DNA from 2 places in the Saccharopolyspora karakumensis genome. Region 1 is predicted to be linked to the other one. Evidence: riboswitches for the same ligand, from Rfam matches in the RefSeq annotation. Region 1 holds a riboswitch; the other holds the start of a gene.

Region 1 (5,837 bases):
CTTCGACCGGGCCCTGCGCGGTGTATCGTGCTGGGTATTGCTCAACGACGAGCTCGCCAGCGGTCCGGGCCGTGGGCCCCGACAACAACGACCGCGACGGTGGTGGTCCGCCGGGACCACCGATGGAAGGGCGTGTCCGCCGTATCGCGGGTAGCGTCGGAGGCGTCGGTGCGGGACCCTCGACGGGGATGTCACGCTTCGGCGCGCTGGAGGAGGCGATGTGACGATGAGCAGCGAGATGCGCGTCGTCGGCGTGCGAGTTGAACTACCAGCCAACCAGCCGATCCTGCTGTTGCGCGAGGCCCAGGGCGAGCGCTACCTGCCGATCTGGATCGGGTCGGTCGAAGCGACGGCCATCGCCCTGGAGCAGCAGGGCGTGCGGCCCCAGCGGCCGCTCACGCACGACCTGCTCAAGGACGTCATCGGAGCCCTGGGCCGCGACCTGGAGCAGGTGCGGATCACCGACCTGCAGGAGGGCACCTTCTTCGCCGAGCTGGTGTTCGACGGTGATGTGCGGGTGTCCGCGCGGCCGAGCGACTCGGTGGCGCTGGCGTTGCGCATCGGAGTTCCGATCCACGCCGACGAGTCGGTCCTCGACGAGGCCGGGTTGATCATTCCGGACGAGCAGGAGGACGAGGTGGAGAAGTTCCGCGAATTCCTCGACTCCGTCTCCCCGGAGGACTTCCGCGGCGCCGACACCTGAGGACCGGCGCTACGGGTCCTAGTCCGAACAGACCACACCGGCCCCCGGGTTGCACCAGCAGCCCGGGGGCCGGGTTCTTGCTCCGGCGAACGGGAGCGCGCGCGGCCCGCGCGTCGCGTTGACCCGCCTGCTGAGCGGGCATACCTTCGGACTTACGCGAATTGCCCCGGTGTGATTCAGCCGGTGTACGGCTTCGCGGCCCTGGATCGCAAACGGTCCGGGCGCTGGTGATCGTCGTCGTCGGCTTCGGGCCGGACGAGGGGAGGCAGGCGTGGTGGAGGAAGCAGCGACCTCGGATGCTGCGGAGCAGGGTGAGCTGTTCCCCGACGCCTCTGCCCCGGACGAACTGGTCGGTTACCGCGGGCCGGCGGCCTGCCAGATCGCGGGCATCACCTACCGGCAGCTCGACTACTGGGCTCGCACCAAGCTGGTCGGGCCGTCCATCCGCGGCGCCGCCGGGTCGGGTTCGCAGCGGTTGTACTCGTTCAAGGACATCCTGGTGCTCAAGGTCGTCAAGCGCCTGCTGGACACCGGGGTGTCGCTGCACAACATCCGGGTCGCGGTGGAGCACCTGCGCAAGCGCGGCGTTCAGGACCTGGCGAAGCTGACGCTGTTCAGCGACGGCACCACGGTCTACGAGTGCACCTCCGCGGAGGAGGTGGTAGATCTGCTGCAGGGCGGCCAGGGAGTGTTCGGCATCGCGGTCAGCGGTGCGATGCGCGAGATCAGCGGGACCATCCACGAGTTCCCGGCCGAGCGGGCCGACGGTGGCGAGAACATCGAGTCGGCGATCAACGACGAGCTCGCGGCCCGCCGCCGCGACCGCCAGGCGGAGACCGGCTGAACGACCGGCATCGTCCATGTGTGCGGTAGCCGACATTGATGGTCTGATAAGCCGCGTTGATCGGGTACTCTGAGCGCCATCGCCGACCCCGTGCGGGAGAGTCCGGTCCTGGTCTTGCCAGGGCAGGCGCCGAAGGAGCAACTCTCCCCGACAACCTCTCAGGCCACCTGGACCGCACGGGCGAGATACCTCTGGAAAGCGGGCACACCTAGCGTGAGCCCCGCCGACGGTGCAAGCCCGGTCCGCCGGGTGAAGCTCTCAGGCGTTCGCTCCGCGAACGGGGACAGAGGGGGAGAGCAGCATCCGCTGCCACCCTTTGTTCGCCGCGATGAGTGAGGTTTTGGCGATGACCGACGCGACGCACGACCGCATCCCTCTGGCCGCGCTGGAGCACGGCAGGCCGTTCGCTGACCGCCACGTCGGGCCGATGCCCGCCGAACTGGCCCGCATGCTCGACGTCATCGGCGTCGGCTCCCTGGAAGAGCTCGGTCAGAAGGCCGTCCCGGACACCATCCGCGAGGGCGACCTGCAGCTGTCGCTGCCGGAGCCGGCCACCGAGACCGAGGCGCTGGCGGAGCTGCGCGACCTCGCCGGTCGCTGCACCCCGCACACCGAGATGATCGGCCTGGGCTACTACGGCACGGTCACCCCGCCGGTGATCCTGCGCAACGTGCTGGAGAGCCCCGCCTGGTACACCGCCTACACGCCCTACCAGCCGGAGATCTCGCAGGGCCGGCTGGAGGCGCTGCTGAACTTCCAGACCGTGGTCGCCGACTTGGCCGGGGTTCCGGTCTCCAACGCCTCGATGCTCGACGAGGCCACCGCGGCGGCCGAGGGCATGACCCTGGTGCGCCGCGCGGGCAAGTCCAAGTCGCCGCGCTTCCTGGTCGACGCCGACACGCTGCCGCAGACCATCGCGGTCATCGAGACCCGCGCCGAGCCGCTGGGCATCGAGGTCGTGGTCGCCGACCTGACCTCCGGTGAGCTGCCCGAGGGCGAGTTCTTCGGGGCGCTGCTGTCCTACCCGGGTGCCTCCGGGGCGGTGCGCGACCACGAGGCGCTGATCGCCGCGATCCACGAGCGCGGCGCGAAGGTCGTCGTGGCCACCGACCTGCTGGCGCTGACGCTGCTGCGCGCGCCCGGCGAGATCGGTGCCGACGTGGTCGTGGGCAGCACCCAGCGCTTCGGCGTGCCGATGGGCTTCGGCGGTCCGCACGCCGGGTTCATGGCCGTAGCCAAGGGCCTGGAGCGGCAGCTGCCGGGCCGCCTGGTGGGCGTGAGCGTCGACGTCGAGGGCAACCAGGCGTACCGGCTCGCGCTGCAGACCCGCGAGCAGCACATCCGCCGTGAGAAGGCCACCAGCAACATCTGCACCGCGCAGGTGCTGCTGGCCGTGGTCGCCTCGATGTACGCGGTCTACCACGGTCCGGACGGGCTCAAGGCGATCGCGACCCGCGCGCACCGGATGGCCAGCGTGCTGGCCGAGCAGCTGCGCCGCGGCGGTGTCGAGGTCGTGCACGCCGAGTTCTTCGACACCGTGGTCGCCAAGGTCCCCGGCAAGGCCGACGAGGTGCTGGCGGCCGCGCGCCTCGGCGGGGTGAACCTGCGCCGCGTGGACTCCGACCACGTGGGCATCAGCTGCGACGAGACCACCACCCGCGCGCACCTGGCCGCGGTGTGGGAGGCCTTCGGCGTGACGCCCGGTGACGTCGACCGGCTCGACGTCGAGACCGACGACGCGCTGCCGGGCGCGCTGGCCCGCACGTCGGAGTACCTGACGCACCCGGTGTTCCACACGCACCGCTCCGAGACCTCGCTGCTGCGCTACCTGCGGCAGCTGTCGGACAAGGACATCGCGCTGGACCGCAGCATGATCCCGCTGGGCTCGTGCACGATGAAGCTCAACGCGACCGCGGAGATGGAGCCGATCACCTGGCCCGAGTTCTCCTCGCTGCACCCCTTCGCGCCCGCGCAGGACGCCGAAGGCCTGCTCAAGGTCGTCTCCGACCTGCAGGAATGGCTCGCGGAGGTCACCGGCTACGACGCGGTCAGCCTGCAGCCCAACGCGGGCAGCCAGGGCGAGTTCGCGGGTCTGCTGGCCATCCGCGCCTACCACCACAGCCGTGGTGAGGCCGAGCGCGAGGTGTGCCTGATCCCGGCGAGCGCGCACGGCACCAACGCCGCCAGCGCCGTGATGGCCGGGATGCGCGTGGTCGTGGTCCGCTGCGACGAGCAGGGCAACATCGAGATGGACCACCTGCGCGAGCTCGTCGGCAAGCACGCTCAGGACCTCGCCGCGATCATGATCACCTACCCGTCCACCCACGGCGTCTACGAGGACACCGTGCGGGAGGTCTGCGGGCTGGTGCACGACGCGGGCGGCCAGGTCTACGTCGACGGCGCGAACCTCAACGCGCTGATCGGACTGGCCCGGATGGGCAAGTTCGGTTCCGATGTCTCGCACCTGAACCTGCACAAGACCTTCTGCATCCCGCACGGCGGTGGCGGTCCGGGCGTCGGCCCGATCGGCGTCCGCGAGCACCTCTCGCCGTTCCTGCCCAACCACCCGCTGCAGCCCGCCGCCGGTCCGGCCACCGGTGTCGGCCCGATCAGCGCCGCCCCGTGGGGCAGCGCCTCGATCCTGCCGATCTCCTGGGCCTACGTGCGGATGATGGGCGCCGACGGCCTGCGCCGCGCGACCCTGACCGCGGTGGCCGCCGCCAACTACGTGGCGCGGCGGTTGAGCGAGTACTTCCCGGTGCTCTACACGGGTGCGGGCGGCCTCGTCGCCCACGAGTGCATCCTGGACCTGCGGCAGATCAGCAAGACCAGCGGCATCACCGTCGACGACGTCTCCAAGCGGCTCGCCGACTACGGCATCCACGCGCCGACGATGTCCTTCCCGGTCGCGGGCACGCTGATGGTCGAGCCGACCGAGAGCGAGAACCTCGCCGAGCTGGACCGCTTCTGCGAGGCGATGATCGCCATCCGCGCCGAGATCGACAAGGTCGTCGCAGGGCAGTGGCCCGCCGACGACAACCCGCTGGTCGGTGCCCCGCACACGGCGGCCAGCCTCGCCAAGGAGTGGGTCCACGCCTACTCCCGCGAGGAGGCGGCCTACCCGCTGGGCACGGACGCGATCAAGGTGTTCCCGCCGGTCCGGCGCATCGACGGTGCCAAGGGCGACCGCAACCTGGTCTGCTCCTGCCCGCCGTTGGAGGCGTACCAGGGCTGAGTCGGCGGGTCGGTTTGCGCGTCCGGTCGCGACGATGACACGGTGGCCTCTTCAACCGACCGGCTCCGAGAGGAGTTGAGCACCATGCTCACCATCAGTGAGAGCGCCGTTGAGGTCATCAAGCTCGTCCTCGTCGGCGGCGACTCTCCGGCCAGCTCGGGCTTGCGCATCGCGCCGGCCGGACAGGGGCTGCAGGCGTCGATCGCCGAGGAACCCCAGGAGGGCGACGAGGTGATCGAGGAGAACGGCGTCCGGATCTTCCTGGAGAAGGAGGTCTCGGAGCTCCTGGGCGACAAGACCCTGGACGCCGAGAAGGACAGCAACGGCGAACTGGCACTGGCCGTGCGGGACTGACCTCTGCAGGTGATTCCGCGTGGCCGTTTGGTTGGCGGTGCGGGTGGCGGGACCTCAGACGCCGTCTGGGGCCGGGCGCAACTCCTGATGTATGCCGCCAATACACGGCGTCGCGGCGTCGTCCCCAGACGACGTCTGAGAACCCGCGGCGGTGCGGGTTGCGAGGGCGGTCTTCACGCCTCGCGGCTTCGCCGCTCGCACGACCTCAGAACGGACTCTTGAGCCGTCGACCCGGGTGTTGCGCCCGGGTCGACGGCTTTTTCGGGCTTGAGTGCGAGGAGGACCTCTTGCCAGGACCTGGTGATAGCGGGTGATCGGCAACTACCCTTGACCGGCGGTTGTTCCACCGGGGAGCACCGGTTCGCAGGAGAGGAAGTCCAGTGCCGACCACGACGCTCGCCATGCACATGAGCGACGGGCTGCTCGACGCCCGCACGGCGGTGCTGTTCGCCGTCGTGGCGATAGCCGGCCTGTCGGTGGCGCTGGTGCGCGCGAGGGCCGATCTGGACGACCGCACGGCCCCGATGGCCGGTCTGGTCGCGGCGTTCGTCTTCGCCGCGCAGATGATCAACTTCCCGGTGCTGCCGGGCGTGAGCGGGCACCTGCTCGGCGGTGCGCTGGCCGCGATCCTGGCGGGCCCGTGGGTCGGAGCGCTGTGCGTGGCGATCGTGCTGGTCGTCCAGTCGCTGCTGTTCGCCGAC
Region 2 (5,837 bases), on a different contig from region 1:
ATGCCCAAGGCCACCCGAGCCGCGTTGAGGCCGGCGACCCCGCCGCCGATCACCACGACCCGCGCCGGGTGAACCCCGGGAACTCCGCCGGGCAGCACACCACGACCGCCGCTGGGCGCCATCAGCGAATGCGCACCCACCAGCGGCGCCAACCGCCCGGCGACCTCGCTCATCGGCGCCAGCAGTGGCAACCCGCCGTCCCCGGTCTGCACGGTCTCGTAGGCGATGCCGGTGATGCCCGAGGTCAGCATCGCGTCGGTCAGCTCAGCGGAGGCGGCCAGGTGCAGGTAGGTGAACAGCACCTGGTCCCGGCGCAACCGCGGGTACTCCTCGGCGATCGGCTCCTTGACCTTGAGCACGAGGTCGCCTTCCGCCCACACGTCGTCGGCCGTGGCCAGCACCTTCGCGCCGGAGGCGAGGTAGTCCTCATCGGGGATGGAGGAGCCGGCACCGGCTTCCGCCTCGACGAAAACGTCGTGACCACGGGCGGTCAACTCGTGCACACCGGCTGGGGTGATCGCGACCCGGTACTCGTTGTTCTTGATCTCGCGAGGCACTGCGATCTTCACCGTGGGGTCCTTTCGTCGTGTGGAAACAACGATCGGACGACGTGACGCACAGCGCATCATTTCCACGGCATGAGATTGGGCAGGGGTGTTTGTGCCACCAGCACAACGTGCGTGCTCGCGGGCAGGGCAGAAGTGGCAGATCGGTTCCCATGCCCGCGCTCGCCGCGGCGCCCGGCTCAGCCGTGCTGCGCCCAGCGCTCCGCCAGCAACTGCACCAGCAGCGCGGACCGGACGTCCGGGTCGTCGAGATCGACCTCCACCAGCTGGCCGATACGCTTCATCCGGTACCGGAAGGTGTTGGGGTGCACCCGGAGCTCGCGGCTCGCCTGACGTGGGTCTCCCGGGTGCCGCAGCCAGGCGTGCAGGGTCGCCTGGTAATCGGTGCCCTGCCCGCGATCGTGCTCGCGCAGCACCGCCAAGGGACCCAGCGCGGCAACACCGGCGTCGGTGGCGGCGCCGGCCATCCGGCTGAGGACCAGCAGGTGCCACAGGTCTTCGTAGACCGCGACGGGCTGCCGCACCAATCCCGTGCGCAGCATCCCGATCAGCTCGTCGGCCTGGGCTCGGGAGCCCGGGATGTCGGTGACCGCCACGGACGTTCCCACCGCGACGAGCGGGCGAGGGGACAGGTCGTGCGACAGCAGCGCCTGCCGCAACTCCGGCCAGCCGCCCCCGCGCGCCCGGTCGGGCACCAGCGCGTAGAGCACCGTGCCGATCTCGGTGACCAGCGGCCGTCGTCCGATGCCCCGCGTGATCCACTCCCACATCGCCAGCCGCTGTCCCTCGGCCGGTTCGTCGGAGGCGGGCATCTCGATCGCGATGACGCGGTGCTCCTCGTTGGGCACCGCCAGTTCACTGGCCGCCGCGCGCCACCCGTCGCCGCCGTCGAGCAGCAGCCGCACCTGCTCGGCCGTCCTCCGACGCTGCACGTCGGCGACCGCGCGCCAGCGCAACAGCTGCAGCGCCACCAGCGGTGCCGTGTCGGCGAAGGCGGTCGCGCGCTCCTCCGAGACGGGGCCGGGCACCACCGCCCACATCGAGCCGAGCAGTTCGCCGCCCATCCTGATCGGCATCACCAGGCGCGGCAGCGTCCCGTCCTGCTGGGCGGGCACGAAGATCGCCGAACTGCCCTTGGTGAGCTGCCGGAACGTGCCGCGGGCGCGGAACTTCGCGAGCACGTCGTCCGGTTGCTTGCGACCCATGATCGTGGAGACCCGCGCCGGATCGGTCAGGTCCTGCCGGGCTGAGTACGCCAGCACCTGCGAATGGGCGTCTTCGAGGGTCACCGGCGCGTCCACGACGTCGGCGACCGCGTCGGCGAGCCGGAACAGGTCCGCGACACCGATGCCGCTCTCCTCCGCCTGCCTGATCCCGCCCGCCAGGGCCGCGCGGATCAGCCACACCAGCTGCGCCCACGCGGTGCCCGGACGCACCTCCACCAGCGCCACGTCGGCGCCGCGCACGGCTTCCACGACAGCGGCCTCAGCGGACACCGGTGGCTTGAGCAGCACCGCGGCCGCGCCCTGCTCACCGCAGTCGCGCACCAGCCGCACCGCCTGCTCGACATCGCCGATCCCCACCCCCAGCACCAGGTCGCCGCCGGTCGCCCTCGTGGGCTGATCGGGTTCGGCGATCACCACGTCGCCGGCGACGGTGTTGGGTTCCGGGCTGAACACGGTGCGCAGCAGGGCCGGGCCCACCCGCTCGACCAGCGCCCGGATGTCGAGCATCGAAGGGTCCTCCTCGACCAAGGACGTGCCGGCGGAGATCACATGTCCATTGACAGTCTCGCTGGCCCGTTTATCGTTGCTGAGCAAGCCGACAATCGCATACCGGCCATCGACCCCGTGCGGGAGAGACCCTGCCAGCAGTGCAGGGCGCCGAAGGAGCAACACTCCCCAGCAAACTCTCAGGCACCCATGACCGCTCGGGCGAGGCAACTCTGGAAAGCGTCCGTCACCGACGGGCCACCCACGGTGCAAGCCGCTCGCGCGGCGAAGCTCTCAGGTTCCGCAACAGAGGGGGAGGCCCAGCCGAAACCGGGGACCAGCGTCCCTTCGAACAGCTATGGAGCCTCCCTCATGTCGCTTCCCGCGAACCTGGCCTACACCGAAGAGCACGAGTGGATCGAGGACCGCGGCGAGGTCGCGCGCATCGGCATCACCGAGCACGCCGCCGGCGCCCTGGGTGACATCGTCTTCGTGCAGCTCCCCGAGGTCGGCGACCAGATCGAGTCCGGCCAGGCGTGTGGCGAGCTGGAGTCCACCAAGTCCGTCAGCGACCTGTTCGCGCCGGTCACCGGCGAGGTCGTGGCCATCAACGAGTCCGTTGTGGACGACCCGGCCGTGGTCAACGCCGACCCCTACGGCGAGGGCTGGCTGATCGAGGTGCGCGTGACCGAGACGGGTGCGACCCTCACGGCCCAGCAGTACTCGGAATTGATCAACGAGTAAACGCGGAGCCCGGAACGAGGCGAGACGATCAATGACGATCAGTGTCTTCGACCTGTTCTCGGTGGGGATCGGCCCGTCCAGTTCGCACACGGTGGGGCCGATGCGCGCAGCGCAGCGGTTCACCGCGAAGTTGCGGGCGAACGGGACCATCTCCAGGGTCAACAGGGTCAAAGCGGAGTTGTTCGGTTCCCTTGGCGCGACCGGTCGCGGTCACGGCAGCCCGAACGCGGTCCTTCTCGGGTTGGAAGGGCATCGCCCCGAGTCGGTGGATCCGGTGGCCGGCGCGCAGCGCGTCGACGAGATCGACAAGAGCGGGTTGCTGCGGCTCGGCGGTGATCACGTGCTGTCCTTCACCAGTGCGCGAGACCTGGTGCTGCACCGGCGCAAATCGCTGCCGGAACATCCCAACGGCATGCGCTTCACCGCCATCGGCAACGACGGGGGTGAGCTGGAGTCCGCGGTCTACTACTCGGTGGGCGGCGGCTTCGTCGTGGATGAGGACGCGGTCGGCGCCGACCGGATCAAGGCGGATGACACAGCGGTTCCCATGCCCTTCAGCACGGGTGCCGACCTGCTGATCCGCAGCACCGAGTCGGGTCTGCCGATCAGCGGGGTGATGCTCGCCAACGAGTTGTCGTGGCGGGAGGAACCCGCGGTGCGGGCGGGGCTGCTGGACATCTGGCGGGTGATGCGGGAGTGCGTCGACAACGGTTGCCGCAACGCCGGTGAGTTGCCCGGCGGCTTGAAGGTGCGCCGGCGGGCGGCCGAGTTGGCCGCGAAGCTGACCGATCAGGACGATCCGCTGGAGTGGGTCACCCTGTTCGCGCTGGCGGTCAACGAGGAGAACGCCGCGGGCGGGCGCGTGGTGACGGCGCCGACCAACGGTGCGGCGGGCATCGTGCCCGCGGTGCTGCACTACTATGCGCGGTTCGTGCGGGGTGCCGATGAGGACGGCGTGGTGCGCTTCCTGCTCACGGCCGGGGCGATCGGCGTGCTGTTCAAGGAGAACGCGTCCATCTCCGGCGCGGAGGTCGGCTGCCAGGGTGAAGTCGGGTCGGCGTGCTCGATGGCCGCAGCCGGTTTGGCCGAAGTGCTCGGCGGCACGCCGAGCCAGGTGGAGAACGCCGCGGAGATCGCGATGGAGCACAACCTGGGGCTCACCTGCGATCCGATAGGCGGTCTGGTGCAGATCCCGTGCATCGAGCGCAACGCGGTCGCCTCGGTCAAGGCGATCACCGCTGCCCGGATGGCGCTGCGCGGCGACGGCACGCACTTCGTGTCCCTCGACAAGGTCATGAAGACGATGCGGGAGACCGGGCGCGACATGAAGGACAAGTACAAGGAGACCGCACGGGGCGGATTGGCCGTCAACGTCATCGAGTGCTGAGCAGCGGCCCGAAGTGAGGATGGGAACCTTCCTGTCATCACCTCGGGCCGTTTCGCTGCGCTGACCTGCGGAATCAAATCTCATGCGATCAACCGCGGGGATAGGCATGCACAATTCAGTTGTGCACAACTGAATTGCGCGCTACTGTTCGTCTCGTGACGACGGAATCGGGATCGACGCTGGACCGGCTGCTCTGCTTCGCGCTGCACAGCGCGTCGCGGGCTTTCACCAACCTCTACCGGCCGTTCCTCGACGAGGTCGGCCTGACCTACCCGCAGTACCTCGTGATGCTGGTGCTGTGGGAGCGCGAGTCGCTGACGGTCAAGGAACTGGGCGGCCTGCTCCGGCTCGATTCGGGAACGTTGTCGCCGCTGCTGAAGCGACTCCAGACCCGTGGGCTGCTCGTCCGCACGCGCAGCGAGACCGACGAGCGGTCCGTGCGCGTCGAGGTCACCGGCGAGGGGCGTGCGTTGCGGCAGCAGGCGCGCGACATCCCGCAGCGGATGGTCTCCGCCACCGGGATGGACCTCGGCGAGGTCGAGCAGCTGCGCTCCACATTGGAAAACCTGACGACCACGTTGAACGACGCGGCACGCCGGGTCACCGAGAATCGGGAGACGAAGCGATGACAGTTCTCTACACGGCGGAGGCCACCGCGACCGGCGAAGGTCGCAGCGGACGCACCCGCACCTCGGACGGCTTGGTCGACCTCGAACTGGCCATCCCCAAGGAGATGGGCGGCCCCGGTGGCGCCACCAACCCCGAGCAGCTGTTCGCGGCCGGTTACTCCGCCTGCTTCCACAGCGCCCTCCAGCTGGTCGCCCGCAAGCAGAAGGTCGACATCGACGGCTCGTCGGTCACCGCCGAGGTCGGAATCGGCCCGAACGGAGACGGAGGCTTCGGCCTCAACGTCTCCCTGCACGTCGAACTGCCCGGTGTGCCCGAGGAACAGGCTCAGCAGCTCGCCGAAGCCGCGGACGCGGTGTGCCCGTACTCCAACGCGGTGCGCGGCAACATCGGCCTCGAAGTCCGCGTCGCCTAAGCGAACAGCACGTACACCGCGCCGGTCGCCCCGGCGAGCATCGCCAGCACCGCTGTCGCGGCGGGCAAAGCCCCGCCCGGCAGCGGTGCTTTCGCGCGAAGACGTCGATCGCTGCGCTGATGGCGCCGCCACACCAGCCACGCCACGACCCCGCTGGTCGGCAACGTCGCCAGAGCGCAGACGACCGCGGCCATCGCGCTGTGGTGCGAGATCAACTTCAGCAGCACCAGCAGGCTCACGGTGAACGCCAACGCCGTGCGCAACCAGGCCAGGGTCGTGCGCTCGATCTGCAACCCCGAATCCCAGGGCTGGTGCTCGCTCACCTCAGAACCCGGTCACGAACAGCAGCACGCAGGCCGCCACACCGATCACGCCCAACCCGTAGC

What was found. A riboswitch is a leader RNA that binds a small molecule or an ion and turns the genes downstream of it on or off. The one in region 1 is predicted to bind glycine.
Region 2: it holds a riboswitch for glycine, as region 1 does, so the genes downstream of both, gcvH (glycine cleavage system protein GcvH) here and gcvP (aminomethyl-transferring glycine dehydrogenase) in region 1, are expected to answer to the same signal.

Annotation. Positions count from the first base shown of each region.
Region 1 is NZ_SMLA01000062.1:22,422-28,258, forward strand. Features, by position in the region: gene E1202_RS26925 (bifunctional nuclease family protein) at 227-703, shown strand; gene E1202_RS26930 (MerR family transcriptional regulator) at 975-1,547, shown strand; glycine riboswitch at 1,631-1,732, shown strand; gene gcvP (aminomethyl-transferring glycine dehydrogenase) at 1,894-4,782, shown strand; gene E1202_RS26940 (HesB/YadR/YfhF-family protein) at 4,867-5,136, shown strand; gene E1202_RS26945 (energy-coupling factor ABC transporter permease) at 5,538-5,837, shown strand, end outside.
Region 2 is NZ_SMLA01000001.1:163,463-169,299, reverse strand. Features, by position in the region: gene ald (alanine dehydrogenase) at 1-569, opposite strand, end outside; gene E1202_RS00800 (PucR family transcriptional regulator) at 746-2,299, opposite strand; glycine riboswitch at 2,410-2,505, shown strand; glycine riboswitch at 2,506-2,598, shown strand; gene gcvH (glycine cleavage system protein GcvH) at 2,651-3,022, shown strand; gene E1202_RS00790 (L-serine ammonia-lyase) at 3,054-4,409, shown strand; gene E1202_RS00785 (MarR family winged helix-turn-helix transcriptional regulator) at 4,565-5,038, shown strand; gene E1202_RS00780 (organic hydroperoxide resistance protein) at 5,035-5,451, shown strand; gene E1202_RS00775 (DUF202 domain-containing protein) at 5,448-5,774, opposite strand; gene E1202_RS00770 (YidH family protein) at 5,776-5,837, opposite strand, start outside.